3 regions of the Pseudomonas synxantha genome follow, and region 2 is predicted to be linked to each of the others. Evidence: riboswitches for the same ligand, from Rfam matches in the RefSeq annotation. Region 2 holds a riboswitch; each other region holds the start of a gene.

Region 1 (9,584 bases), 1.4 Mb from region 2:
GGACGGGGTGGAAGTGGTTTACCTGCATACCCACCCGTTTCTGCCCGGGGCGATTGATTTCTGGATCCGGCAAGGATTCGAGGTGGTGGATGTGGAAGCTGACCCGGTATGGCAGACCACCCATATGCACCGGTCTCTGTAGATCAAATGTGGCAGGGGCGATGCGACGATTACGGGTACGCCGCCGCCGGCCTGACTGACACGCCTCGGTCAAATGTGGGAGGGGGCTTGCCCCCGATGGTGGTGGGTCAGCCCCAGGTGTATTCACTGACACTCCCTCATCGGGGGCAAGCCCCCTCCAACATTTTTGACCGAGGTGTTTCAGGTCAGGTAGGGCGCAGGCGCAGGATTTGCGCGCCGTCGAACGGGTCTGTGAGGTAATGCCCCTGCACCCCGAATGTCTCTTGCAGGCGCTCTGGCGTCAGCACCTCCAACGGCGTACCCAGCGCCACCAATCGTCCGCGATCCAGCACGGCCAGGCGATTACAGGTCAGCGCCTGGTTCAGGTCATGCAGGGCAATCAAGGTGGTCACCGGCAAGCCTTGCACGCCTTTCAAGATCGCCAGTTGATGCTGGATATCCAGGTGATTGGTTGGCTCATCCAGCAACAGAATCCGCGGTCGTTGCGCCAGGGCTCGGGCGATGTGCACGCGTTGGCGTTCGCCGCCGGAGAGGCTGCGCCAGGCACGGTGGCTCAGGTGGGTGGCGTCTACGTCGTGCAGGGCCTGGCGGACGATGGCGTCGTCTTCGCTAGACCACGGGCTCAGCGCCGACAGCCATGGCGTGCGGCCCAGGGCCACGGCGTCGAACACGCGGATGGCATCGTCAGTGTCAGCCTGCTGTTCCACCACCGCCAGCTGTTGCGCGATGGCGCGGCGCGACAGCTCACCCAGGCGCTTGGCACCCAGGCGTACTTCACCACTGGCCGGGGCGCGCAAGCCGGCGAGCAATTTGAGCAGGGTGGATTTGCCCGAGCCGTTGGGCCCGACGATGCCGAGGGTTTCCCCTTGCTGCACGTCCAGGTGAACATCGCGCAGCAACTCAGCGTCTCGCACCTTGAAACCCAGGCCGGTGCAACTGAGCACACTCATCGCGCGTTCCTGCGGCCAATCAGGATCAGCGCAAACACCGGTGCGCCCACCAACGCCGTGACCACACCGACGGGAATCACCTGGCCCTTGATCAAGGTGCGCGACAGCACATCGGCCGCAATCAAGAACAACGCGCCGCCAAGAGCGCTCGCCGGCAGCAACCGCGAATGCCCGGTGCCCAGCAGCAGGCGCACCGCATGGGGAATCACCAGGCCGACAAAACCGATGGAGCCAACGATGGACACCATCACCGCCGTCACCAGCGCAGCGCAGGCCACCAGCACAAATTGCACGCGGCGCACCGGAATGCCCAGGGACGCCGCCGAGTCGCTGCCGAAGGTAAAGGCATCCAATGCGCGGCGATGCCACAGGCACACCGTCAGCCCAACGATCGCCACCGGCACCGCCAGCCACACCGACGGCCAGCGCACACCGCTGAGGTTGCCCAGCAGCCAGAACATAATGCCGCGGGCTTGCTCGGAGCTGGCCGACTTGGTGATTAGGAACGCGGTCAAGGCATTGAACAATTGCGAGCCGGCGATGCCCGCAAGGATGATTTGCCCGGTGCCGCTGGACGAGCCACTGGCCCGCGCCAGCAGGATCACCAGCGCAAACGCTGCCATTGCCCCTACAAATGCCCCCGCCGACAGCGACACCAGCCCGCCGCCCACACCAATCAAGGCGACCAGGACCGCGCCGGTCGACGCGCCGGCACTGATGCCGAGCAAGTAAGGATCAGCCAGCGGGTTACGCAGCAACGATTGCAGGATCACGCCACAGGTCGCCAACCCCGCACCGCAGGCAGCGGCCACCAGGGCGCGGGTCAGGCGATAGTTCCACACCACGCCTTCATCGATGGGGTCGAGCACGAAGCCCGCGGCCCACAGCTTGTTGGCGAGCACCTGGAGCACCACCTGTGGCGAGATGGCGGTCTCGCCGATGGCCACGCCGGCGAGCAGGGCGAGCAACAGCAGTGTGAGGGCGAGCAGGGTCCGTATCATTTCGGCAGGTCGTAGCCGTCGATGGCGGCGGCCAGTTGTTCCAGGCCATCGAAGGTGCGCAGGCTGGCCTGCAGCGCCAGGGCATCGAGGATGATGATGCGGTTGTTTTTCACCGCGTCCATGTTGCGGGTCACCGGGTCGTTGCGCAGGAAGGCGAGTTTCTTCTCGTGGTCGTCGGCGGGGTAGCGGCGCCGATCCATGCGTGCGATCACCAGGAACGTCGGGTTGGCCTTGGCAATGGTTTCCCAGCCGACGGCGGGCCATTCTTCATCGGACTGCACCACATTGCGCAGGCCGAGGGTTTGCAACATGAACTGCGGAATACCCTTGTGCCCGGCCACGTACGGATCGCTGGCCATTTCGGCGCTGGAGAACCACACCAGCGCGCTGGCTTGCTTCAAGCCTTTGCCTTGCGCGGTGGCGATGGACTTGGCCAGGCGCGCCTGTAGTTCGTCGTTGAGCTGCTGGCCGCGATCCTGGACGTCGAAAATCTGCGCCAGTTGGCGGATGCTTTTATAAATCGTGTCGATGCGGAACGGCTCCAGACGCGTGCCGTCGGCACCCACCAGGTTGTCCTTGCCTTCGCAGTCCGAGGGCAGCAGGTAGGTGGGGATCTGCAGTTCATGGAATTGCTCGCGGGTGCCGACCACGCCTTGTGGCCCCACCACCCATTCCAGCTCGGCGGCCACCAGTTGCGGGCGCTTGGCGATCACCGCTTCGAAGCTCGGCTCGTTGTTGGCCAGGCGCTCGATGGTGGCGTCCTGTGCCTTGTACTGCGCCAACACGTTGTTGAACCACAGCGAAGTGCCAACCACTTTATCGCCCACGCCCAAGGCGTAGAGCATCTCGGTGGCGGCCTGGCCGATGGTTACGCTGCGTGCAGGCGCGTGCTGGAAGGTCAGGGTACTGCCGCAGTTTTCCAGGGTCAGCGGGTAATGGGTGGGCGTGGCCTGGGCCATTGCACAGGCACCCAAGCCTGCGATCAGGGCGGTAACGCGTGGCAGCATGGGGTGATCTCCGAGTGCAGCAGGGGCGGTACGGCTCGGAAATACAGCCTCGAACGCTGCCGATCGGGCAGGCAAGGATGTCCTTCCCGGACACCCCGCCGGTTAGTGGTTTTGCTGGGCCGGCAGGTCTCCTGACTGATGCGTCGTCGCCTCGCTCCCGCCTTCCCGGACAGGGTCCAGTGGCAGTGGGGAGCAGGCTCGGCACCTACAGTTGCGGGGGCAGTTTCGATTGACGTCGCGGGCGGCGTTTCGAATTCCCTATTAGTCCCATACGGGAACCGGCGGCGGTATGGTAGTCGATCAGGCCCTGTAGGAGCGAGCTTGCTCGCGAAGGTCGCTAACGATAACGCGGGGAACCTGATGCTCCGCGGCGCTCTCAGGTGCTTCGCGAGCAAGCTCGCTCCTACAATGGGCCGCTCTCAGAGTCGTATGTCTTGGGGGCCGCGGATCAGCGCTTCAATCCGCGTACCTGTCGCACGTTCTTCATTGCTGAACCCGTCATAGTCGGCCAGGTTGGCGAAGCGGATGCCGGTCAGTTGCTCGATCTGGATCACGCTGCGCTGGTAGGTGCGAAGCTGGCCGAACACCAGGTCGAGCTGCCCCAGCTCACGGCTTTGGTCGATCATGTAGGCGCTGGCGGAGGGTTTGCCGTCGTCGCTGAGGTAAGCCACGACTTTCCAGAACGCCTTGGGGATTTTCACCCCACGATAAAGTCGGTCGTCATCGGCGAATACCGGGCCGGTAAACACCGTGGCCCGGGCTTTCCAGCGTTGGGTGTTGTCAAGAATGTAGTCTTCGAGTTCCAGCCAGGTCTTCTGGTTGAAGCCGCTCATTTGCGGCGAGCAGTTGGTGAAGTGGAAGGTGTCGAAGTTGGCGGTGTTGGCCTCGTCGCCCCAGTTGGGGTCCTGGCGCCGCACCAGGTGGCCGCGGTCCAGGCCATTGCTGGCGTAAAGGTCTTCACCTACCTGCGCATCCAGGGGCAGGCGACCATCGTAGGCCCAAGTGTCGTTGCTGCGCGTGATGTCCACGTGCTTTGAGCCGTCGATATTCACCCCCACGTAGAGCGCCAGTCGTCGGGAACGCGACATAGTGATGGAGAAATGCGTGTAGTCCAGGCGCTTGGGTTGCACGTCGCTCGACAGTGGCTCGCCGACCGTGGGCCATGGCACCACGAAGTCGCTGAGGAAATCATGGGCATAGCCAGCGCGGTTTTTGAGGTCCTTGGCCGCGGTGACGCGCGGTGTCGCGGTTCTGGCTTCCAGCAGGGTGGGGCTGAGCGCGACCAATGGGCGCAGGTCGGAAAGCCTGGGGCGGTGGGAAAGGTCGATTTTGGCTGTGCGGGCGGGCATGGGCATGTTCCTTATGGGCCTCGGATAAACACCACTGCAACACAAACTCATGACAATTTGGCCCAGGTGGCGAACACAGGGCTATCCTGAAACCGCTACCGGACGTTCATCACACGCCAAAAAGGAGCCAGCTTATGTGTGTTCGCCAGCCGCGCAACCCGATTTTCTGTCTGATCCCACCCTATATGCTCGACCAGATCGCCCGCCACGGGGATAAAGCCCAACGGGAAGTCGCATTACGCACTCGGGCCAAGGACAGCACGTTCCGCTCGTTGCGCATGGTCGCGGTACCCGCCAAGGGCCCAGCCCGCATGGCGTTGGCCATGGGCGCCGAGAAACAGCGCTCGATCTACAGCGCTGAAAACACCGACAGCCTGCCTGGCAAGCTGATCCGCGGCGAAGGGCAACCGGCCAGTGGCGATGCCGCAGTGGACGAAGCCTATGAAGGCTTGGGCGCGACCTTCGATTTTTTCGACCAGGTATTCGACCGCAATTCCATCGACGATGCCGGCATGGCCCTGGACGCCACGGTGCACTTCGGCCAGGACTATAACAACGCGTTCTGGAATTCGACCCAGATGGTCTTCGGCGACGGTGACCAGCAGTTATTCAATCGCTTCACCGTGGCGCTCGACGTGATTGGCCATGAGTTGGCCCATGGCGTTACCGAGGATGAGGCCAAGCTGATGTACTTCAACCAGTCCGGCGCGTTGAACGAGTCGCTGTCCGACGTGTTCGGTTCACTGATCAAGCAGTATGCGTTGAAGCAAACCGCCGAGGAGGCTGATTGGTTGATCGGCAAAGGGTTGTTCACCAAGAAGATCAAGGGCACCGCTCTGCGCTCGATGAAAGCCCCAGGCACTGCGTTTGATGACAAGCTGCTGGGCAAGGACCCGCAGCCGGGTCACATGGATGATTTTGTACAGACATACGAGGACAATGGCGGGGTGCATATCAATTCCGGCATTCCCAACCACGCGTTCTATCAGGTGGCAACCAAGATTGGCGGGTTCGCCTGGGAGCGTGCAGGGCGCATCTGGTATGACGCACTGCGGGATGCGCGGCTGCGACCGAACTCGGGGTTCCTGCGTTTTGCGCGTATTACCTATGATGTGGCCGGGCGTCTTTACGGCGCGAACAAGGATGAACAGAAAGCGGTCAAGGAGGGGTGGAAAGCCGTGGGCATCAATGTTTGACCAGCCGCTTGGGCGGCGAGGAACAGCCATGCGAATCTCAATCAAGGAAAGCGGTGGGCCGGCGTTTTTTCCGGGGCTGGCCAAGCCGCGTACGGTAGAGCTGGAGAAGCTACCCGAGCCGGACCAGCAGGAATTGCGGCAACTGATCGAAGCTTCGGATTTTTTTCAGTTGCCACAAAGCACCGTGCCCGAAGCCGGTAACCCCGACCGAGTGCACTACACCCTGACAGTGGCGGAGGGCGAGCGTGAGCACACGGTCTGTGTGCTCGCGCCGGTGAAGTCGCAGGCGTTGGAAGGGTTGGTGCAATGCGTGCGACGGCACATCCGCAGTTGATGCACGACTGGGGTTGCTGCGCAGCCAGCGCAGTCGCCCCTGTCTGGCTATTTGCGATCCAGCCACACTGTCTGCGCATTGCAGAACTCGCGTACGCCGAAGTGCGACAGCTCGCGGCCGAACCCGCTTTTCTTCACACCGCCAAACGCCACCCGAGGGTCTGACACGCTGAACGCGTTGACGAATATCCCGCCGGTGTCCAGTTGCTCGGCAATATCGCGGGCCTTGGCTGAGTCGGTGGTGAAGATGCTGGCGGTGAGGCCAAACTCGCTGTCATTGGCCAGGGCCACAGCATGCTCGGCATCGCGGGCGGTAATGATCGACGCCACGGGTCCGAACAACTCCTGCTTGAACGAGGTCATCTGATCGGTGACGCCGGCCAGCACGGTCGGTTCATAGTAATTGCCCGCGCCTGGGACTTTGTTGCCGCCCAGCAGCAGGGTCGCGCCTTCTTCCAGGGTCGCCTGGACCTGGCCGTGCAGTTCGTCGCGCAGGTCGAAGCGGGCCATGGGGCCGATATAGGTAGTGTTCAATGTCGGGTCGCCCATCACCAGGGCGCGGCTGGCCTCAAGGAATTTGGCGGTGAAGGCTTCTACCACCCCAGCTTCAATGATCAGGCGCTTGGCGGCGGCGCAGACTTGGCCGCTGTTCTGGAAACGGCCGATCACGGCGGCTTGCACAGCAGCGTCGAGGTCAGCGTCGTTGAGCACGATAAACGGATCGGAGCCGCCCAGTTCCAGCACGCATTTCTTCAGCGCGGCGCCGGCCTGGGAGCCAATGGCGATACCGGCGCGCACGCTGCCGGTGAGGGTCACGGCGGCGATACGTGGGTCAGCGATGGCGCTGGACACGCCGTCCTGGGTCACGTTGATCACTTCGAATACGCCTTCAGCGAAACCGGCTGTGCGCAACGCTTGCTGGATCAGGTAGGCGCTGCCCATCACGTTCGGCGCGTGTTTGAGCACGTAAGTGTTGCCGGCGAGCAAGGTCGGCACGGCGCCGCGCAGCACCTGCCAGACCGGGAAGTTCCACGGCATCACCGCGAGGATCGGGCCCAGCGGGCGGTATTCGATCCGGGCGCTGCCGTTGTCTACCAGGGTCGGCTCAGGGGCGAGCATGGCCGGGCCATGAGCGGCGTACCACTCGCTGAGTTGGGCGCATTTTTCGATCTCGGCGCGGGCCTGGGCGATGGGCTTGCCCATTTCCAGGGTGATCATTTGCGCCATGGCTTCGGCTTGCCCGCGCAAGGCGGCGGCCAGGGCCAGCAGCAATTCTGCGCGTTGGCTGACCGGCTGGCGGCGCCAAGTGCGGAACGCGCTGGCCGAACGGGTGAGGGCGGCGTCCAACTGTGCCGCGGTTTCATAGGCATAGCTGGCGACTGTTTCGCCGTTGGCGGGGTTGATCGACAAGGCGTGGGTCTGGTGGGTCATTGCGTTCATGGCACCGTCCGGCTGAATAAGTGGAATGGGGCCAGCGTACGGGGCTGTATCTTTTCTGGAAACTGAATAATATTAAGCAATACATTCACGATTGGAGAATGAAGTGGATCTGGTGCAGCTGGAAATTTTCAAGGCCGTTGCCGAGCAAGGCAGTATCAGCGCTGCCGCGCAGCTGATTCATCGGGTGCCGTCAAACCTCACCACGCGCATCAAGCAATTGGAACAGGACCTGGGCGTGGAGTTGTTTATCCGCGAGAAAAGCCGTTTGCGCCTGTCCCCGGCCGGTTGGAATTTCCTCGGTTATACGCGGCGTATTCTCGACCTGGTGCAAGAGGCCCGCGCTACGGTGGCGGGGGAGGAGCCTCAAGGGGCGTTTGCCCTGGGCTCCCTGGAGAGCACGGCGGCGGTGCGCATCCCCGCCTTGCTGGCGGCGTATAACCAGCAGTACACCAAGGTCGAGCTGGACCTGAGCACGGGACCGTCAGGTACCATGATTGAAGGCGTGTTGTCCGGGCGGCTGACTGCGGCTTTCGTTGACGGACCGGTGCTGCATTCCACCCTGGAAGGCGTGGCGGTGTTCGAAGAGGAGATGGTGGTGATTGCGCCGCTGCATCACGCGCCGATCACCCGTGGCCTGGATGTGAATGGCGAAAACATCTATACGTTTCGCTCCAACTGTTCGTACCGGCACCACTTCGAGCGCTGGTTCTCACAGGATGGCGCGATGCCGGGCAAGATCTTCGAGATCGAGTCCTACCACGGCATGCTTGCCTGCGTCAGCGCCGGGGCCGGGCTGGCGCTGATGCCGCGCAGCATGCTTGAGAGTATGCCGGGGTGTGCGGCGGTGAGTGTGTGGCCGTTGACGGACAGCTTCCGCTTACTGAATACCTGGCTGATCTGGCGCCGGGGCACTGTGTCACAGAGCCTGAACAGTTTCGTAAAACTGCTGGAAGAACGCGGCCTGGCAGCCGCCTGAGTTCAATGTGGGAGGGGGCTTGCTCCCGATAGCGATGTTTCAGCTAACGAATACTTGGCTGAAAGAATGCAATCGGGAGCAAGCCCCCTCCCACATTTTGTTCTTCATCAGCCGCCAAATTGGAAGGTGCCCATGGCCAATTTGGCCATGATCGCCGTCGCACCCAGTTGCACCAGCCACAACGCCAAACCACCGAGGAACACCCCCAGCGCCACTTGCAGCACCAGGCTCTTCTGGCGTTTGGCTTGCGGTGCACGTGGGGCGTAATCGTGCAATTCGTCGCGGTCGGCACGCAGATCCAGGTCATCGTTTCTCATAGGGCTCTCACAGCAAAGGGGCGGTCAAGGTTCAGTCTAGGGGCTGGGCACAAAAAAGGGGAAGCCATGGCTTCCCCTTCTGTGCAACGCCAGCAGGTTTACAGCACCTGAACGATTGCTTGTGTGACCGCACCAATGTTCGACTGGTTCAGCGCCGCCACACAGATACGCCCGGTATCCAGTGCGTAGATGCCAAACTCGGTGCGCAGGCGGGTGACTTGCTCAACGGTCAGGCCGGAGTAGGAGAACATCCCACGCTGACGACCGACGAAGCTGAAATCATGACCTGGAGCCGCCTTGGCCAGCTCAGCCACCATCTGTTCGCGCATGCCGCGGATGCGCAAGCGCATTTCAGCCAGTTCGGCTTCCCACTGGGCACGCAGTTCAGGGTTGTTCAGCACAGCTGCAACGATGGCCGCGCCGTGGGTCGGCGGGTTGGAGTAGTTGGTGCGGATCACGCGCTTGACCTGGGACAGGATGCGCGCGCTTTCTTCCTTGGACTCGCTGACAATCGACAGCGCGCCCACGCGCTCGCCGTACAGGGAGAACGACTTGGAGAACGAGCTGGACACAAAGAAAGTCAGGCCCGATTCAGCGAACAGACGTACGGCAGCGGCGTCTTCGTGGATGCCATCGCCAAAGCCCTGATAGGCCATGTCGAGGAACGGCACCAGGTTCTTGGCCTTGACCACCTCCAGCACGTTTTGCCAGTCGGCCGGGCTCAGGTCGACGCCGGTCGGGTTATGGCAGCAGGCGTGCAGCACCACGATGGATTGCGGGGGCAAAGCGTTGAGGTCTTCGAGCAGGCCGGCACGGTTGACGTCGTGGGTGGCAGCGTCGTAGTAGCGGTAGGTCTGCACCGGGAAACCAGCTT
Region 2 (9,584 bases):
GGCGTGGTCATAAGCAAAGGTATCCGCCCCCCCTGCCCCCCTCAGCCAATCGGCGCCCGCTGCCCCCTTGAGCACATTGTCCGCATCGTTCCCGATGATCGCATCATGACCAGAACCGCCGATTGCGTTTTCAACCGTAACGCCTTTGGCAATAGAAACATTCCCCCGTAACCCTCCAACATCGGAATAGGATTCAGCGTTGAGGTTGACGGTCTGGTTTTGGCGATATCTGGAAAAATCCAATGTGTCGTTACCTCCACCGTCCCACACGCAGAATAATGCCGTATTCCTGGGATGATCGAGTTGATAATAGTCTCGACCCGAATTGGAGTTAAAACCGTAGGTGGTGTCTGAATTACGTGTTCTATAGTTGGCACCATATACCCGCTGGGCAGCAGCAATATCACCCATCAATGGTGCAGCAGAGTACCTTCCCTTAAGGTTCTGACCACTTAAGTTGGCATCGAAGTAGCTCATGACAGTATGGCCACGAGTATCCTGGGCATAGACGGCGTCGCGATAGTAACTGGGGTAGGTGGAATCGCCGCTATTGTCATAGTCCGCTGGATGCAAAAGCCCCAGTCCATGCCCTATTTCATGGGTAAGCGTATATCGGCCGTGATTGTTAAGTGCAGGCGCAGCATTCGTGCCAAAACGGGGATTCATGAGGACTTTACCGTCTCCACCTGGCAATTGGGCGAATGCAACCCGGGGCACCTCACTGTTGGAAAAAGCCAGGTGCCCTTCCCCACGGCCAGTACGCTCTTCGAAAGACACGTTCGCCACATCGGCCCAGGACTGCATGGACAGTCTGGCCTGGCTTTTCTGGGTGGCATTGAACGCTGTCTCCCCTTGCCCGTGGGTATCGAATGTATAGGAGACTTGCGTGACGCCATCACCATTGCTGTCATTCCATTTCCGGCCGTCCCGGGTGAGGTGCTGGGCGATCTGGTCCACGGTAAAAACCGGCTTATCAAGACCCGGTATTGGCCTCAAATGCGGGTCGAACTTACGCAACGTGGGATCGGAAGAGCTGTTTTGTTGAGCCTCTACGGACGGGTTATAGGAGCGTTGCACGCTGTTGGTTATCTGCACAATGGGCACCATCAATTTTGACTATTCAAGGGAGACAAAACCACAACCACGAGCATCAGTAGGGAGAAACGCAAAAAGCGTTCCCGGACAGCTTGCCCAACGATTCAACGCCTGCATCACTCTAAATAACCAAGCTCCGAATGGAGCATTAGTTCACTGAACATACCGCCTCAACAACCTATTGAAAAGTAAGTAAAAGCCCGAACAACCCACTTACACCCATACAATATATTTTTATATTTCGGCAACAGAAAGAATAACCTTTCTTCCTTTTGAAACATGTAAAAGCTCATGTTCCGCTGCATTCGCTAACGACAAGTAAATAAAGATTGTGGACGCGTACAGGGCCACCTCTCTCGTTGCCTTGGCAGCGCATTCCGCCATTTGACGTAAGCGCTCGCCGCATGCTCTCCTACACATCTTGTTTCGGGTGCCCTTCACAGGGTGAAACGGGAAACCGGTGCGCCATAGACCTATGGCAAGTCCGGTGCTGCCCCCGCAACGGTAAGCGAGCGAAGCGTCAAATCCACTGTGCTGTGCATGGGAAGGAGACGCTTATCAGGTGGAACTCTTCCAAGAGCCGCCCCTCGCAAGCCCGGAGACCGGCCCGAAAAAATCAGATAACAAACCCGCGGTGGGCGGGCGCTGTTCAAAACCCTGCGTGCCCTGGCTCGCATGGTTTGCATGCGCTCGTTTCACCCTGACACCTGATAGGGACGCGCCATGTCGATCACCACCAGCACCTCGCACACCGCCAGCAGCACTGCCACCTTGAGCCAACGCCTGACCGCCGCAATCGGTGCGTCGATCCTTGGCGCGTGCCTGGTGTATTTCGCCGGTTTCTCCCATATCGAGGCGGTGCACAACGCGGCCCACGATACCCGCCACAGCGCTGCGTTTCCGTGCCACTGAGAGCTGCCGACATGATCAAACGCATTGCCCGGACCGCAGGGTTCACCGGCTTGTTCGCCGCCCTGCTGCTGACCCTGCTGCAAAGCTTGTGGGTTGCACCGTTGATTTTGCAGGCGGAGACCTATGAAAAGCCGCCGGCAACCACCGAAGTCACCCATGAGCATGCCAGCGCCGCTGCGCACACCCACGACGCCGAGGCCTGGGAGCCGGAAGATGGCTGGCAGCGGGTGCTCTCCACCACCGGTGGCAACCTGGTGGTTGCCGTTGGATTTGCACTGATGCTCGCCGGCCTGTACACCCTGCGTGCACCGACCCGCACCGGCCATGGCTTGCTGTGGGGCCTGGCGGGTTACGCGACCTTCGTGCTGGCGCCCACCCTGGGCCTGCCACCGGAATTGCCCGGCACGGCAGCAGCTGACCTGGCGCTGCGCCAGGCCTGGTGGATCGGCACCGCCGCCTCCACCGCCGCCGGGATTGCGCTGATCGTGTTCGGCCGCAACTGGCTGTTGAAAGTGCTGGGCGTGGCGATCCTTGCCGTGCCCCACGTGATCGGCGCACCGCAGCCGCAGGTGCACTCGATGCTGGCCCCGGAGGCTCTCGAGGCACAATTCCAGATTGCCTCGCAATTGACCAACGTGGCGTTCTGGCTGGCCCTCGGCCTGATCAGCGCCTGGTTATTCCGCCGCCACCGCGACGATCGATACTCGGCATGATCCTGGTGGTCGGCCTGGGGTGCCAGCGCGGTTGTGATGTTCACGCCCTTCTGGACCTGTTTGACGCCGCCCTCGCCGAGGGCGGTATTGAACGCCAGCGCATCACCGCCCTGGCGAGCCTTGATCGCAAGCAGGATGAGCCCGGTTTATTGGCCCTCGCTCACCAGCTGGGCCTGACGCTACAGTGCTTCGACGCCGAACAACTGGCAGGTTATGAACAGCGCTTGAGCCATAAGTCAGCGGTCGCTTTTGCCCATGTCGGCTGTTATGGCGTGGCCGAAAGCGCTGCCCTGGCCCTGGCCGAACACCTCTCTGGCAACCCTGCCCGTCTGCTGATTACCCGCAGGAAAACCAACCAGGCCACCTTTGCGTTAGCCTGCGCCGGTTAAAATCCCGATAATTGTCGTTATCGATCATGAATAATCTTCATGCTCACCCGTTTTCAACAGGAATTTCCCATGACCGTCTACTTCATCGGCGCAGGCCCCGGCGACCCGGAACTGATCACCGTCAAGGGCCAGCGGCTGATCCGCAGTTGCCCGGTGATCATCTACGCCGGCTCGCTGGTGCCCGCGGCGGTGCTGGAGGGCCATCAGGCGCAACAGCTGGTCAACAGTGCCGAACTGCACCTGGAGCAGATCATCGACTTGATCAAGACCGCCCATGGACAAGGCCAGGATGTGGCACGCGTGCACTCCGGCGACCCAAGCCTGTATGGGGCGATTGGCGAGCAGATCCGTCACTTGCGTGAGCTGGGCATTCCCTTCCAGATCATTCCCGGGGTCACGGCCATAGCCGCTTGCGCGGCGCTGCTGGAAACCGAGCTGACCCTGCCGGACATTGCCCAGAGCGTGATCCTGACCCGCTATGCCGATAAAACCAGCATGCCTGCCGGCGAGAATTTCGACAGCCTGGCCCGGCACGGCACGACCATGGCGATTCACCTGGGGGTCAATCATCTGGAGAAGATCGTCGCCGAGTTACTGCCGCACTATGGCGCCGATTGCCCGATAGCCGTGGTACACCGTGCAACCTGGCCGGATCAGGATTGGGCGGTGGGCACCTTGGCGGATATTGCCGAAAAGGTCGCGGCCAAGGGGTTCCGGCGTACGGCGTTGATTGTGGTGGGCCGGGTGCTGGCCAATGACACTTTCAGCGAGTCGTCACTGTATCGGGCGGGACATGCGCACCTGTACAGACCTTGATTTTTTACTTCACAAAATCAAACCAACCCGTTGATTTAAATGAATAAACATAGAACAGAATGTGGGAGGGGGCTTGCCCCCGATGGCGGCCTTAGAGCCGACCGGGGTCTTGGTTTTAGACCGAGTACATATCCATTGTTTAGGTAACGGCGACTATTGGTTCCGCTCTTACAGCGGGTCACTTTTGAAAAGAGCCCAAAAGTAACCAAAAGGCTCTTGCCCCACCACTCGGCACCTCGCCTAGGCTCGGTGTGCCCGTAATCCGACATGGATTTGGGGGGCCGCCGCCACGCGCCATCCATGGCGCGGGGCGGCTAAACCGGCATCCCTGCCGGTTTACCCCCCAAATCCCTGTCGAATTCCGGCCAGCGTGGTTTAACGGGGCGCCCAAGATCAAAAGCAAGATCAAGAGCGGCTCGCTGCGCATCGTGGTTACCGTTGGCTGTTCCACAGTTGTGTAGATACCCATGGCTATCGCGGGCAAGCCCCTCCAACACTTAATCCTTATTATTAGATAGATATCATAAGCCAATGAATTTTAAGCAAAAAAAAAACGGCGCTCACGGGGCGCCGTTTTTTCTTCGCAGTGAACACCTTACTTAGTAGTAGGCATTTTCTTTCTGCGTGTGGTCAGTCACATCACGTACGCCCTTGAGCTCCGGAATGCGCTCAAGCAAAGTGCGCTCGATGCCTTCACGCAGGGTCACGTCTGCCTGGCCGCAGCCCTGGCAGCCGCCGCCGAATTTCAATACGGCGATGCCGTCATCCACTACGTCGATCAAGCTCACCTGGCCGCCATGGCTGGCCAGCCCTGGGTTGATCTCGGTTTGCAGGTAGTAGTTGATGCGCTCGTTGACCGGGCTATCAGCGTTGACGTTCGGCACCTTGGCGTTGGGGGCCTTGATGGTCAACTGGCCGCCCATGCGATCGGTGGCGTAGTCGACCACGGCGTCATCGAGGAAGGCTTCGCTGAAGGCATCGATGTAGGCGGTGAAGCTTTTCAGCCCCAGGGCGGTGTCTTCAGGTTTCTCTTCACCCGGCTTGCAGTAGGCGATGCACGTCTCGGCGTACTGGGTACCGGGCTGGGTGATAAAGACGCGGATACCAATACCCGGGGTGTTCTGCTTGGACAGCAGGTCAGCCAGGTAATCATGGGCGGCGTCGGTAATGGTTATGGCAGTCATGGAAACTCCTCACAGGCTTGCCGGCAGTTTACGCCAAATCATTACAGAGGTACAAAGTCCTAGTATTTTTGTCGGGAAATAATTGCCTGGTCCTCGACAGCCAGCCAACGCTTGAGCGGGCGATAGGTTGCCCTCTCCAGCCATTGGTAGCTGACGTATGCGCCCAGCGCCGTCACTACGATGCAAACCGGCAGGATTGTGTAGGGATCTATTGCGTTTCGCTCAGCAATCCATCGCCCGGCGGCCAGCGCCAGCACGTGGATCAGGTATACCGAATAAGAGCAATCGCCGAGAATTTTCAAAATGCGCGAGCCTTGGAAGTAAGGCTCCAGCGTTACACAGCTGATAACCAATATCGCGCTGGGCACGCCCCACTCAAGCGCACGGGGTACATCTGCCCCGTGATAAATCGCCGCCAGGGCCACCGCGATCCCGGATAACGGCAGCCACGCCCTGGCCCGGCACAGACCACGGCGGTACAGCATGCCGATCACGATACCCATCAGAAACTCAAGCACGATGTCGTTATGGTAAAAACCGCTGGCCAGGTCCAGGGCGGGGCTGAGGGCACAGCACACCAGGTACAACAAACCTGCCACCACCCACAACCGATATGAACGGCCAACCAGCAAGGCCACGGCAAACAGAACGTAGAAGAGCATCTCGAAGTTCAGGGTCCAGCCAGCATCCAGCAGCGGATAGACCCCATACCCTCCCGGGTTCTCAGCAGGAATAAACAGCAGCGACAGCAGCACATGGCCCAGCGCCAGCTCAGCATCGGGAAACATCGACGGCACTGTCAGGACCAGCACAGCCATGAGCAGCGTATAGAACCAATACGCTGGAGCGATCCGCGCCAGGCGCATCAGCATGAATTGCCACGGCGTGAGCGCCTTATCTGCGGTGGCGAGGAAAATCACCAGGCCGCTGATGACGAAGAATATGTCCACCCCGATGCCGCCCTTGTCGGCAAACAGATAAGCCAGTGGGTTATGCACCTCGAATTCAAAAAACACTTGGGTGAAGTGGTGCCCGAACACCACCCACGCCGCCAGCGCCCGTAGCGCCTGCACTGAAATCAACATCATCGGAATACCTTTTCCAATCCCGCAAGGCAACCATCCGACCGCTTCAGCACCTGCTCAAGGCGATGACTGGATCACTGACTACCGTTATAGGTTCTCATAGCGGTTCATGTCCAATACGCCCTCTTCCACCGGCGTGGTTTCATGAATGTATCGCGACAAGTCGTGGAAATACTGCCAGAACAACGGATGGCTGCGGCGCACGCCCCAGCGCTCGACAATCTGCTCAAACCCCTTGGCATCCTGGGCCTGCTGCATGCGTGCGACAAATTCAGACACTTCCCGGGCCGGAATATTGAACATGAAGTTCGGATAACTGCTCATCACCCCAGGGTAGATGGTCAGCGTGTCCAACCCCGGCTGGTAGCGATAGGCCTCACCCAGCAGGAACGCCACGTTACTGTGGGCGCGGTTGCGCAGCATGCTGTAGACCACACGCTGGCCGCTGGCGGTCTCGATGCGCAGCATCGTGGCTTCGGGCAACTGATAGATCACCTTGAGCCCCGCCGCAGGCCGCGACGTCAGGCGGCTGAGCGCCTGTTCGGCATCCTGCAGGTCTGGGTCGATAGCGGTGCGCGAGCAATAAGCCCCCGTGCAGCGGTTGATCGGATCCGGGCTGGCGTTCAAATCGCCGTAACGCGCCAACAGCTGATTGGCGAAGTCACGCTTGGGATCCTTTTCGTCCAGATGCAAGCCCGTGGGCTTATCGTCATCAATGGCTTCATAGTCCAGCCACAGCTTGAGCTTGCCGCTGTTCTGGTACCAGTCATCGAGGAAATCCTCGCGGGTGTCAGCCGGCATCAGGCGCAGGAAGTTCTGCTCGGCGCCATTACGGATCAGGTCAAAGTACAAGCGCGTCTGGGCCTGGTGCGATACGTTGCCGAACACGTCGAAATTCACCGTCAACTGGTAATAGGTACGCTCCAGCAGCGGGTAATCAAACAGCCACATCGTCTGCGGCACCTCGCCGATCAGGCCCTTGGTGACCGAGGCGCTGTCGAAATGACGAAAAATCGTCAGCAAGGCATTGTCATTGCCCGCCCACAGGCTCGACCAGCTCGGTGGCGGCACGTCTGCATAGCTGTCACGGCGCAGGGCTTCGTATTGGTTGCGCTTGTCGCGATAGGCCAGCCACAGGCTCAGCACGCTGCCGACGTCATCGTTCTGTCCCGGCATCGCCAGCAACGGCGTGGTCTGCCCACGGTAGCGCGCATCAGTGATGTAGAGGTCGTGGTCCGGGTCCTGAAACAGGGCCCAGAAGTTATCGCGGATCACATCCGTGGCAATCTGCCCACGACACACCGGCCCGCGGATAAAGGTGCGCACGAAGTATTCGGCGTTATCCAGCATGAACTGGTAGCGGGCCTTGGCCGGGATGGCTTCGAAGGTTTCGAACGGATTGGCGCGGCGCCCGGGGCCGTAGCCCGGCAATGCGCTCGCTTGCCAGTCACCGGTATAGAACAGCGCCTTGATCCGCGCCATTTTCGCCGCGCTGAACGGGTAAGTGATGTGGGTTTTATGCACGATCACGCCCTGCACCGGCCACAGACGGTAATAGACTTTAGTACCGGGGTCATCATTGGGACGGCGGGTGGCGATCAGGTCGATGGGCTGGCCGCTTGGCGTACGCGAACGGACCCACTGGAAGAAATGCCCCGGCTCGCCGTTCTCAAAGTAGATATGGGCCAGGAACAGATGCTCGTACAACCAGCGCGCCACCAGGCTTTGCCGGGCACCGGGCTGGTTGAACAGGTTTTCCCACTGCTGCACCTGCAGGGCCTCCTTGGCGCTGGGTGCCAGGCCTTGTTCGTCAATCGGTGCGCCGGAGGCCAGCCAGCGTTGCAAAGTCTTGTATTGCTGGTCGGTCAGGCCGGTGACGGCCAGCGGCATGCCTTCCTTGGGATGGGCGCCTGCATAAGCGTTGAACTCGCCAGGCGTCGCACACATGTTTTCGCGGCTCAGGCCCAGAACGATGCCTTCCGGCAGCTTGGCATTGGGCTGCAACGGCGCGTTGTGCCCCAGCTCCAGCATGCGCGCCATCAGCGCGGCCTGGCTGCCCTGGGCATCGAGTACCGAATAGAAGCCCTTCTGCTGCCAGGCCTGCTGGCCGAAAGCGTCGTAGAACAAGCGGGTGGTCGGTGCCGCCCGGCTCCGCTCGCCGTCGTATACCGGCACCTTGCTCGCACCACGGGCCGCACCCTCGGCACTCCCCAGGTTAAGCTGGCAGGCGGAGTCGTAGCAGGCATGGCAGGCGACGCACTTCTCGGTGAAGATCGGCTGGATGTCGCGAGTATAAGAGATCGCCGCAACGGGACCTTGTGCCTGGGCGGTACAGGCGACCAGTGCCAGGAAGGCGCTGGCGAAAAAGCGAAGTGACATGTCCGGTCCCGATTCAATGCGTGCGCTAAAAGTGCCGGCGATTCTACCGGGCCACGGCCGCCCTCAACATGAACGATATTCATGCAAAACCGGCACATGCTCCAAATCGGCACAGGTTTGCTATGATCCATGCCCTCCGTAATGCCTGACCAGAGTAGTCCCATGCCCGATCGTAGCGCTCGCCTGCAAGCCCTTCACCAAGCCCTCAAGGAACGTATCCTGATCCTCGATGGCGGCATGGGCACGATGATCCAGAGCTATAAGCTCGAGGAGCAGGACTACCGTGGCAAACGCTTCGCCGACTGGCCAAGCGACGTCAAGGGTAACAACGACCTGCTGGTGCTCACTCGCCCGGACGTCATCGGTGGGATCGAGAAGGCCTACCTGGACGCCGGTGCGGACATCCTCGAGACCAACACCTTCAACGCCACGCGCATCTCCATGGCCGACTACGGCATGGAAGAACTCGCCTATGAACTGAACGTGGAAGGCGCACGCCTGGCGCGCAGTATCGCCGATGCCAAGACGGCCGAGAACCCGACCAAGCCGCGCTTCGTCGCCGGCGTGCTCGGCCCGACCAGCCGTACCTGCTCGCTGTCGCCGGACGTGAACAACCCCGGCTACCGCAACGTGACCTTCGATGAACTGGTGGAAAACTATACCGAGGCCACTAAGGGCCTGATCGAGGGTGGCGCCGACCTGATCCTGATCGAGACCATCTTCGACACCCTCAACGCCAAGGCCGCGATCTTCGCCGTGCAAGGCGTGTTCGAAGCACTGGGCATCGAGTTGCCGATCATGATTTCCGGCACCATCACCGATGCTTCCGGCCGTACCCTGTCGGGCCAGACCACCGAAGCGTTCTGGAACTCCGTGGCCCACGCCAAGCCGATCTCCGTAGGCTTGAACTGCGCCCTTGGCGCCAGCGAGTTGCGCCCCTACCTGGAAGAGCTGTCGAACAAAGCCAATACCCATGTATCTGCGCACCCCAACGCCGGGCTGCCCAACGAA
Region 3 (9,584 bases), 1.7 Mb from region 2:
CGGTATTGAAACGCTGCTCGATACGCCCGGCGAAATTGCCGAACGCCACCAGCGGATGCCAGCGCCTGGGCTCACCCAGCAGCGCATCCAGCGCCACCGCAGCGACACACAGCAAGGCCACACTCATTGACTCACTCCCCACTTGTTTTCATACAGCATGTCACTCAGCGGTCGCGGCTCGGTCCAGCCTTCAAGCTGCAACATCGGTGCCGGATAGAATTGCGCCACCGGTCCCAGGCATAACACCGCCAGGGGCTTGGCACCGGGCGGCAAGCCCAGCAGCTCGGCCAGGGCCTGGGGTTCGAACAGCGAGACCCAGCCCATGCCCAAGCCTTCCACGCGCGCCGCCAGCCATAGGTTCTGGATGGCACAGGATAACGACGCCATGTCCATTTCCGGCAAGGTACGGCGCCCGAAAATGTGGCGCTCGCGGTCGTCCATCAGGGCAGCCACCAACACTTCGGCACAGTCGCTGATACCTTCGACCTTGAGCTTCATGAACGCATCGGAGCGCTCGCCCAAGGCCTCGGCGGTGCGCACGCGCTCTTCTTCCACCAGTTGTTGAATCTGCCCACGCAAAGGTCGGTCGCTGATGCGGATAAAACGCCAAGGCTGCATCAGGCCGACGCTGGGCGCCTGGTGCGCGGCCTGGAGCAGGCGCTGCAGCAGTTCCGGGGCGACGCTGCCGCCGGTGAAGTGGCGCATGTCGCGGCGTTCGGCGATGGCGCGGTAGACAGCGTCGCGGTCGGCCTTGGGGAAGGCGTTGTCAGTCATGGCCTCATCGGGGGCAAGCCCCCTCCCACATTGGATTGGGTTTCAACTCGGTCAACTGTGGGAGCTGGCTTGCCTGCGATAACGGTCTCAAGGTCTGGCGCGAACAACGCGGCCACCGCGCCAGGATTCGACGGGAAATAAAAGTGCACGTAGGACGCGGTCATCCGCCCTTGGCGGTACACCGCTTCGGCACCGCGCCCACCGTTGGGGCTCAGGCCGCGGGCAATCGGCGCCCATTCGGTGTTGGTCAGGGAATGGTGGTAGGTGTGGCCACGCAGGACACCTTCCGGCAGTTCGACGCTTTGCAGAGCCAGGGCTGCAAGTTTCTTTTGCATCACCGCATCGCCCTGCAGCAGGCCCACCAGTTCGGCACGAGAACCGTGCACATCGGTGAGCGAATCGAGCAGGTAGAGCATGCCGCCACATTCAGCAAGCAGCGGTTTACCGGCGGCGTGATGCGCACGGATGGCCTCCAGCATCGGGACATTGGCCGACAGGGCCTGGTGGTGCAATTCCGGATACCCGCCGGGCAGATACAGACTGTCAGCTTCCGGCAGTTGGCGATCATGGATCGGTGAGAAAAAGCTCAGCTCAGCGCCCATCACCCGTAACAGGTCAAGGCTGGCGCCGTAGGTAAAGGCAAAGGCTTCGTCACGGGCCACGGCGATGCGCACGCCGGCGAGCAACGGCTCGGCCTCGATCACTGCGGGCGCGGCAAAGGTCACGGGCGGCGGCAGGGCCACTTCACAACTGCTGCCCAAGGCCTGGGCGGCGGCGTCCAGGCGCACATCGAGGTCATTCAATTCACTGGCTTGCACCAGGCCCAGGTGGCGGCTGGGCAATTCGATGCCGGTCTCTCGGGACAACGCGCCGTACCAGCGCAAGCCCTCGGTGAGGCTGCCTTCGAGCAACTGGGCATGACGCAAAGTACCGACGCGGTTGGCCAGCACGCCAGCAAACGGCAGGTCGGGTTGATAACGTGCCAGGCCCAGGGCCAGGGCGCCAAAGGTCTGGGCCATGGCGGTGCCATCGATCACGCCCAGTACCGGCACGCCGAAGTGCCGCGCCAGGTCGGCGCTGGAGGGCGTGCCGTCGAACAAGCCCATCACGCCTTCAATCAGGATCAGGTCGGCCTCCCCTGCCGCCTCCCAGAGCAGACGGCGACTTTCCTGCTCACCGACCATCCACATGTCCAGTTGATACACCGGCGCACCGCTGGCGCGCTCGTGGATCATCGGGTCGAGAAAGTCCGGCCCGCATTTGAACACGCGTACCTTGCGTCCCAGGTTGCGATGCAAACGCGCCAGCGCGGCGGTGACGGTGGTTTTGCCCTGGCCGGACGCCGGAGCGGCGATCAATACGGCCGGGCAATGACGAGGCTGATTCAAAGTTCGACGCCTTTCTGGGCCTTGATACCGGCCTGGAACGCGTGCTTGAGCATGCCCATTTCGGTGACGGTGTCGGCCATTTCAATCAGTTCGGGCTTGGCGCCGCGGCCCGTGACCACCACATGCTGCATCGGCGGGCGCGATTGCAGGTCGCTGAGTACCTGGTCCAGGTCCAGATAGCCGTGCTTGAGGGCAATGTTCAGCTCGTCCAGCACCACCAGGCCGATAGAGGCGTCTTGCAACATCGCACGGGACACGGCCCAGGCCGCCTCGGCGGCGGCAATGTCGCGCTGGCGGTCCTGGGTTTCCCAAGTGAAGCCTTCGCCCATCACATGGAAGCGCACCTGCTCGGGAAAGCGTCGGAAGAACAGCTCTTCGCCGGTGCTGTTGCGGCCTTTGATGAACTGCACCACACCGCACTGCATGCCATGGCCCATGGCGCGGGCCAGCATGCCGAAGGCCGAGCTGCTCTTGCCTTTGCCATTGCCGGTCAATACCAGCAACAGGCCGCACTCATTCGGTGAATTGGCGATGCGCTCGTCGATCACGGCTTTTTTGCGCAGCATGCGCGCCAAGTGGCGTTCGTCGCGGTCGGGGGAATCGGTCATGGCAGCTCTCCGTTGGGGCTGGACAAAAAACGGCGGGCAGGAAAAAAAAAAACAGACAGCCAAGCATCGCCCACCGTGATGCTGTTGAATGTTCAAGGCCGGTCTCCGGACTCATGAGTGGCGCGTCTTATCGAAGCAGCCGAGGGCGCGCCTTCCCATATCGCGGGCGATACAGTGGCAAACAGCACCGTCTTGACTCATTTACCGTTGCGGGGGCAGCGCCGGAATCGCGGCAACACTGTGTACAAGTGCGCTCACTCACCGGCTTCCCTGTTTCACTCTGCCGACGCGCACGCCACAGAGCACCTGGAACAAGCCGCGAAGGTTAGTGGGTTGGGGGTGGAGCGTCAATTAAAGCTGGCCTGGTACTTGAACCATCCGTACACCCTGCTTCTCTACCCTTACAGGTATCAAGGAGAAAACCATGCATAAAACCCGACTCGCCTTACTGATCATGCTCGCCGGTGGCCTCACCGCCTGCGGTGAAAGCTCTACCTTGCAGGTCTCCGACGGCACCGGGCCTGCGCCCAAGCTGCCGGAGCCGAACAAGACCCTGGTCCCCACCGTCAATATCGCCCCGGCCATTGGCTGGCCGGAGGGCGCCAAACCCACCGCCGCTGCCGGCACTCAGGTTGCCGCGTTCGCCGAGGGCCTGGATCACCCGCGCTGGCTCTACGTGCTGCCCAACGGCGACGTGCTGGTGGCCGAGACCAATGCACCACCCAAGCCGGACGATTCCAAAGGGGTGCGTGGCTGGGTAATGGAAAAAGTCATGGGCCGTGCCGGTGCCGGCGTGCCGAGCCCGAACCGCATTACGTTGCTGCGCGATGCCGATCACGATGGCGTGGCCGAAACCCGCACGGTGTTCCTGGAGAATCTCAATTCGCCCTTTGGCATGACACTGGTCGGCAACGACCTGTATGTGGCGGACTCGGATAAGTTGCTGCGCTTCCCCTATCAGCCGGGTGAAACCGCGATCAAAGCCCAGGGCACTAGGGTCGTGGACTTACCGGGCGGGCCTTTGAACCACCACTGGACGAAAAACGTGGTGGCCAGCAAGGATGGCAGCAAGCTGTATGTGAGCGTCGGCTCCAACAGCAACGTCGCCGAAAACGGCCTGGAGGCAGAGCAGGGACGCGCCGCGATCTGGGAAGTCGACCGCGCCACCGGCAAGCACCGCATTTTCGCCTCCGGGCTGCGCAACCCTAACGGCATGGCCTGGGAACCGCAGAGTGGCAAGCTGTGGACGGCAGTCAATGAACGCGATGAAATCGGCAGTGACCTGGTGCCCGACTACATCACCTCAGTCAAGGATGGCGGGTTTTATGGCTGGCCCTTCAGCTATTACGGCCAGCATGTGGATGTGCGTGTCACGCCGCAAAACCCTGATCTGGTCGCCAAGGCCATCGCGCCGGACTACGCGGTAGGCCCTCATACCGCCTCACTGGGGCTGACATTCGCCGAGGGCAATAAACTGCCCGCGCAGTTCAGCAACGGTGCGTTTATCGGCCAACATGGCTCATGGAATCGCAAGCCGCACAGTGGCTACAAGGTGATTTTCGTGCCGTTTGAAGGGGGCCAGCCAAAAGGACAGCCGGTGGATGTGCTGACGGGGTTTCTCAACAGCGATGAGAAAGCCATGGGTCGGCCGGTCGGCGTGGTGATCGACCAGCAAGGGAATTTGCTGGTGGCTGATGATGTGGGGAATAAGGTTTGGCGGGTGTCGGCAGCCAAGTAACCCATCTCAGGAGCACTATAAAACCAATGTGGGAGGGGCGGTGCGACGATTCGACTTGCTCCCGATAGCGGCCTGTCAGCTGAGTATGTGCTGACGGTTACACCGCTATCGGGAGCAAGCCCCCTCCCACATTTGGATCTATGTACGACTTAAGGGTTGCGTGCCAGATTCCCGGGCAGCACTCGCTTTGCGCTCAGATAGGCATTCTGCCAATACGCTTTGGATAGCGTATCGAGCTTCACCGTACCGCCGGTTTGCGGCGCATGCACAAAGCGCCCTTCCCCGACATAAATCCCTGCATGACTGACCCGCGAACCACCACCTGTGGCGAAGAACAGCAGATCACCGGTTTGCAGGTTCTGCTCGCTGACGTCCTGGGCACGCATCACGATCAGTTCGCGGGTAGTGCGCGGCAGGGAGATACCGGCGGCGTCGCGGAATACAAAGCCAATCAGGCCGCTGCAATCAAACCCCGAGTCCGGCGTGTTGCCGCCCCAGCGGTAGGGCGTGCCAACCAGGCCCAAGGCGCGGAAGAGCACATCTTCGGCAGCAGGCGAGAAATTCTGGGTGGCGTAGTTGAACACCGGCTTGGGCTTGACCGCTACAGGCGCGGGCGGCGGTGGGCGGCTCGCGCAGGCGCTGAGCAACGCGGCGCAAACAATAAGAATCAGGCGGGCCGAGGTCGACATGTGCAGAACAATCCTGGTCTGGATGCGGCTTTCGCTGCCGAACGTTGAAAACCAGAACGCGCAAGCAAAGCTCGCGCGAACGGATGACAACAATGTCCAGGGATTCTAGCGCTTACACGTCAAACTTCAAGTATCACTTTAACTTTACTTACTGGCGGTAACCGTAGTCGGGGCCATTGCAAGTGCGCGCTTGGCTTCGATGAAGGTTTTGCTCCAGTAGCTGTCACCCAGGTTATCGACCCGGACACCACCACTGCGGCGGCTGCTGGAGTGAATAAACTGGTTATCGCCCAAATAGATACCGGCGTGGCTGACACGCCCACGACCACTGGTACTAAAGAAAAGCAGATCGCCCGGCTTGAGGTTGTTGCGTGCGACCAACGGTGCATCCACGTTGATCATTTCGCGCGTCGAGCGAGGCAGATTCATGCCGGCTTCTTCACGAAACAGGTAGCCGATGAAGCCGCTGCAGTCGAAACCAGCTTCCGAGGTACCGCCAAAACGGTAACGTGTACCGATCAGGGACTTGCCGCGCTCAAGGATGCTGTCGGCCAGCAAAGGCAGCTGGTAAGGCTTGCTGCCGGAGAAATCGGCCAGTTCCTTTTCAGTGGTCAACTCTTCCTCATAAACAGTGGAAGACTGTGCGGCGACGAATTTTTGTTGAGTCTGTGGTTGTGGCTTCTGCTGCTCTACCACCTGCTGAGGGTGGGAGGCGCAACCAAACAACAGGGTAACGAGTGCGAGAGGCACGAGGGGTGCGAAGCGATTTAGCATGGGCACGACCGTGGCTGATGTGTAAAGAAGCCGAGACTATGCCCTCTATCACATCGATTTGCAAATTCAATCGTGATCTATGTGACTTCTGGTTTCGACCATGACATCTAAGCCGTAATTCCATTTATCGCTGCTACTGCGTGGCCTGCTGGGCTCAAGCGCAGTTTTTCTGGCGCCTGAAAAGTGCCGAACCATGGCAAATCAACCACTTACCAACCCAAGGTTTCTTTCAGGAAAGGGATCGTCAATTTCCTTTGCGCCTGCAACGACGCCTGGTCGAGCTGTTCGAGCAAATCGAATAACGCGCTCATGCTGCGGGTGCCACGGGTAAGGATGAAGTGCCCGACTTCGTCGGTCAGGTGCAGGCCGCGACGGGACGCACGCAGTTGCAGGGCACGTAACTTGTCCTCATCGGACAACGGGCGCATTTGGAAGATCAGCGCCAGGGTCAGGCGAGACTTGAGGTCAGCCAGCTTCACCGGCAGCTCGCGCGGTGAAGTCGATGCGGCGATCAGCAGGCGCCGGCCGCTGTCGCGCAGGCGGTTGAACAGATGAAACAGCGCTTCTTCCCATTCCGCTTTGCCAGCCACTGCCTGCAAGTCGTCGAGACACACCAGCTCGTACTGCTCAAGGTTGTCGAAGATGCCGATGCCGCGATCCATCAACTCAGCCAGGGGCAAGTACACCGCCGGCTCCCCCATCTGCTCGAAACGCAGGCATGCGGCCTGCAGCAGGTGGGTACGCCCCACGCCATGCTTGCCCCACAGGTAGATCAGGCTTTCAGTCCACCCGGCGTCGGCTTCGCAGAGCCGCTCGACATAGCCGAGTGCAGCGGCATTGGCGCCTGGGTAGTAGTTGATAAAGGTAGCGTCATCACGCAGACGCACACCTAGGGGCAGCTGAATCGGTTTCATGCTGACTGAACGGCTCCCATGGAACCGTTAGTGGCCTCTATCTAAAGTTTGCAAAGTTTATACCCGTGACGCCGGGCGCACAATGCAGCAGACCACAAGCAAAATCAAAGGTTTGCGTTAACCTGGTGAATTTACGCGGATTGTTTGACGCACCCGCCGCCATAAACGACAAACCCGGCCTGAGCCGGGTTTGTGACATCACGATTACAAATCAGGCTCATCAATGCCCGTGTACACGTCCGAATCCTTATACAAGTCGTGTACATGCCGTACCAGCACCATGATCACCGCCGCCACCGGCAGCGCGAGCAGGATGCCGGTAAAGCCGAACAACTCGCCACCGGCCAGGATCGCAAAGATCACCGCTACCGGGTGCAGGCCAATCCGATCACCCACCAGCAGCGGCGTCAGCACCATGCCTTCCAAGGCCTGGCCGACCATGAATACCGCGACAATCCCCAGCATCGGGTAAAGGTCGCCGCCAAACTGGAACAAGCCCGCCACCAGCGCCGCACCGATGCCAATCACAAAGCCCATGTACGGCACGATAGCCGCCAGGCCCGCGATCAGTCCGATCAACAGCCCCAGCTCCAGGCCGATCGCCATCAGACCGGCAGCGTAGATAACCCCCAAGGCCAACATCACCAGCAATTGGCCGCGGACAAATGCACCGAGCACCTCATGGCATTCGCCCGCCAGCGAGACGATGCGTTCTTCACGGTCACGGGGCAGCAGGCTGCGGATCTTGGCCATCATGATGTCCCAGTCCCGCAGCAGGTAGAAAGCCACCACCGGGATCAACACCAGGTTGGTCAACCAGCCGATCAACGCCAGGCTTGAAGCGGTCGCCTGGCTGAGCACCACACTGACGATGTCGGTGGTCTTGTCCATGTGTTCGCTGATGGCCGCCTTGACCTTGTCGAACTTCCAGAAACCATCCGCCAGCCCAAACTTGGACTGCGCCCACGGCATTGCCGTGTGCTGCAACCAGTCGAGCATCTGCGGCGCCAGTTCATAGAGGCGAAACAGCTGCTTGGCCAACATCGGCACCAGTATCAGCACCAGCGCCGTGATAATCAGCGTGAACAGCGCAAATACCGTAACCACACCCCAGGTGCGCGACATACCGGCTTTTTCCAGGCGATCCACCACGGGATCGAACAGATACGCGAGCAGCAGCGCCACCAGAAACGGCGTCAGGATCGAATGCAGCAAGAATACAAAACCGCACAGCAGGACAATCCCGCCAAGCCACACCCAACGACGCGTATCCGCCATAAACCACTCCATCTGTTATCCATCTACGCCCTCCTTCTATATAGAAGGAAGAACATCATTTACCAACGAAAACGCAGTTGCGCCTGGGGCTCAGGTGCAGCCGCCGGTTGCGTGCCATCCACCACCGGTTGTTGAACCGGGACTTCACCTGCGGGAATTTCCTGCAACTTGGCCAGGCTCAATTGAGTACGCAGCTGCTCGGCGCTGCCATTGACGCGATACACGATGCGATTGCCGTCCACTAATTGCGGTTGACCACCAAAGGGCTCCAGCAAGCGGCCCAGTGCGGCGTAGCGCTCCAGGTTCATGCCTTGCACTTCAAGCAGCTGCTCGCTGCTCACCCCCGGCTTGACCGCAAAGCGCGGCGCCAGCGTTTGGCTGACCGCCAGCAATACAGCATCGGCTAGTGCGGCAGTGTCAGCGCCCTGGGCAGTGCCCTGCTCGGCCTTGTCGCCCAGCCACAGGCGCCATTTGGCCTGCCACTGATTGCCTTCCTGGCGCGCGTGCACAGCGAGCAAAGCGTCGGCGCCGTAGCGCTCGGAGGCTGCGCGCAAGGGTGTGGCGTCGGCACTTTCCAGGTTTGGCGCAGTGGCAACCACCTGCTCATCCAGATCGCCCAGTGGCAGACGCAGCGGCAAGCCACGGTGTTGCGCGGCCCGGCGCAGCGCCTGGGCAACCGCCTGGCCATCGCCGACCAGGCTGCTGCCTTCGGTGGAATCGTTCAGCCACCAACCGAGGATCGACGGCCGATTGCTGCCCCAGATCGACAGGCCCGCGTCACGCAAGGCGCGATCAGTGCTGACCGGGTCGAAGTCCACTTGCAGGCTTTCCGGTGGGCCGGCGTCGTAGCCGTACTGACTGATGATTTGTTGCGGGTCCTTGCGGATCGCCGACAGCCCAGGGCCGTCGGCAGCCTTGGCGTCGCCGGTCAGGCGGATCACCAGGGTCTGCACGGCACGCTGGGTGGCCTGGTCGCGCTCTTGGGGCGACTGGCTGCTGACGGGCTCGAGTACTTGATAGAGGCCATTGAGGGTTTCGGCATGGCTCGCCAGGCAGACCAACGACAAGCAGCCTACAAAGAAGAATTTACACAGACGCATGGAAGATTCCCGAACGACAAATTTAGCGGCTGGAACAGACCGCGTGAATCGGTTTAGCCAGGCTGTGACCACGCCAGCCAGCAAAACATTCACAGAGGCCTCGATAAGTTTTGGTGCTGTCATAACGATTGCGGATCCAAGGCTATACCTTAACAGCCACCCAGGCAGAGCCGATCAGCATTTTTTCAGCGGTTTTCTACCTATATGGCCCTGCCCGTCGGCCCGAGGATGGCCGCTGCCCCTCAAGCCTGATAAAATCGCGCGCCTTCGCAGACCGTCAACGGCTGGGCCTTTTACCAAAAGCGCCTGCCCGCTCGGTCG

The links. A riboswitch is a leader RNA that binds a small molecule or an ion and turns the genes downstream of it on or off. The one in region 2 is predicted to bind cobalamin.
Positions count from the first base shown of each region.
Region 1: linked by a shared signal. The riboswitch ahead of BLU48_RS05250 (ABC transporter substrate-binding protein) and the one ahead of BLU48_RS11990 (CbtB domain-containing protein) in region 2 are both predicted to bind cobalamin.
Region 3: linked by a shared signal. The riboswitch ahead of cobO (cob(I)yrinic acid a,c-diamide adenosyltransferase) and the one ahead of BLU48_RS11990 (CbtB domain-containing protein) in region 2 are both predicted to bind cobalamin.

Region 1 covers NZ_LT629786.1:1,104,297-1,113,880, forward strand. The annotation lists partial or broken gene BLU48_RS05235 (GNAT family N-acetyltransferase) at 1-142, shown strand, start outside; gene BLU48_RS05240 (ABC transporter ATP-binding protein) at 327-1,091, opposite strand; gene BLU48_RS05245 (FecCD family ABC transporter permease) at 1,088-2,092, opposite strand; gene BLU48_RS05250 (ABC transporter substrate-binding protein) at 2,089-3,099, opposite strand; cobalamin riboswitch at 3,204-3,397, opposite strand; partial or broken gene BLU48_RS32190 (outer membrane lipoprotein carrier protein LolA) at 3,421-3,510, shown strand; gene BLU48_RS05260 (DNA/RNA non-specific endonuclease) at 3,519-4,448, opposite strand; gene BLU48_RS05265 (M4 family metallopeptidase) at 4,583-5,644, shown strand; gene BLU48_RS05270 (protealysin inhibitor emfourin) at 5,673-5,978, shown strand; gene BLU48_RS05275 (aldehyde dehydrogenase family protein) at 6,026-7,417, opposite strand; gene ptrR (putrescine utilization regulator PtrR) at 7,521-8,393, shown strand; gene BLU48_RS05285 (hypothetical protein) at 8,501-8,710, opposite strand; gene BLU48_RS05290 (amino acid aminotransferase) at 8,809-9,584, opposite strand, start outside.
Region 2 covers NZ_LT629786.1:2,532,881-2,542,464, forward strand. The annotation lists gene BLU48_RS11985 (M10 family metallopeptidase C-terminal domain-containing protein) at 1-1,095, opposite strand, end outside; cobalamin riboswitch at 1,507-1,720, shown strand; gene BLU48_RS11990 (CbtB domain-containing protein) at 1,819-2,007, shown strand; gene BLU48_RS11995 (CbtA family protein) at 2,019-2,720, shown strand; gene BLU48_RS12000 (cobalamin biosynthesis protein) at 2,717-3,109, shown strand; gene cobM (precorrin-4 C(11)-methyltransferase) at 3,179-3,925, shown strand; gene nfuA (Fe-S biogenesis protein NfuA) at 4,525-5,109, opposite strand; gene BLU48_RS12020 (acyltransferase family protein) at 5,169-6,194, opposite strand; gene BLU48_RS12025 (fatty acid cis/trans isomerase) at 6,282-8,573, opposite strand; gene metH (methionine synthase) at 8,736-9,584, shown strand, end outside.
Region 3 covers NZ_LT629786.1:788,147-797,730, reverse strand. The annotation lists gene cbiB (adenosylcobinamide-phosphate synthase CbiB) at 1-127, opposite strand, end outside; gene bluB (5,6-dimethylbenzimidazole synthase) at 124-774, opposite strand; gene BLU48_RS03815 (cobyrinate a,c-diamide synthase) at 771-2,162, opposite strand; gene cobO (cob(I)yrinic acid a,c-diamide adenosyltransferase) at 2,159-2,770, opposite strand; cobalamin riboswitch at 2,850-3,095, opposite strand; gene BLU48_RS03805 (PQQ-dependent sugar dehydrogenase) at 3,195-4,508, shown strand; gene BLU48_RS03800 (C40 family peptidase) at 4,658-5,197, opposite strand; gene BLU48_RS03795 (C40 family peptidase) at 5,342-5,971, opposite strand; gene hda (DnaA regulatory inactivator Hda) at 6,181-6,885, opposite strand; gene BLU48_RS03785 (AI-2E family transporter) at 7,090-8,163, opposite strand; gene BLU48_RS03780 (DUF2066 domain-containing protein) at 8,223-9,263, opposite strand.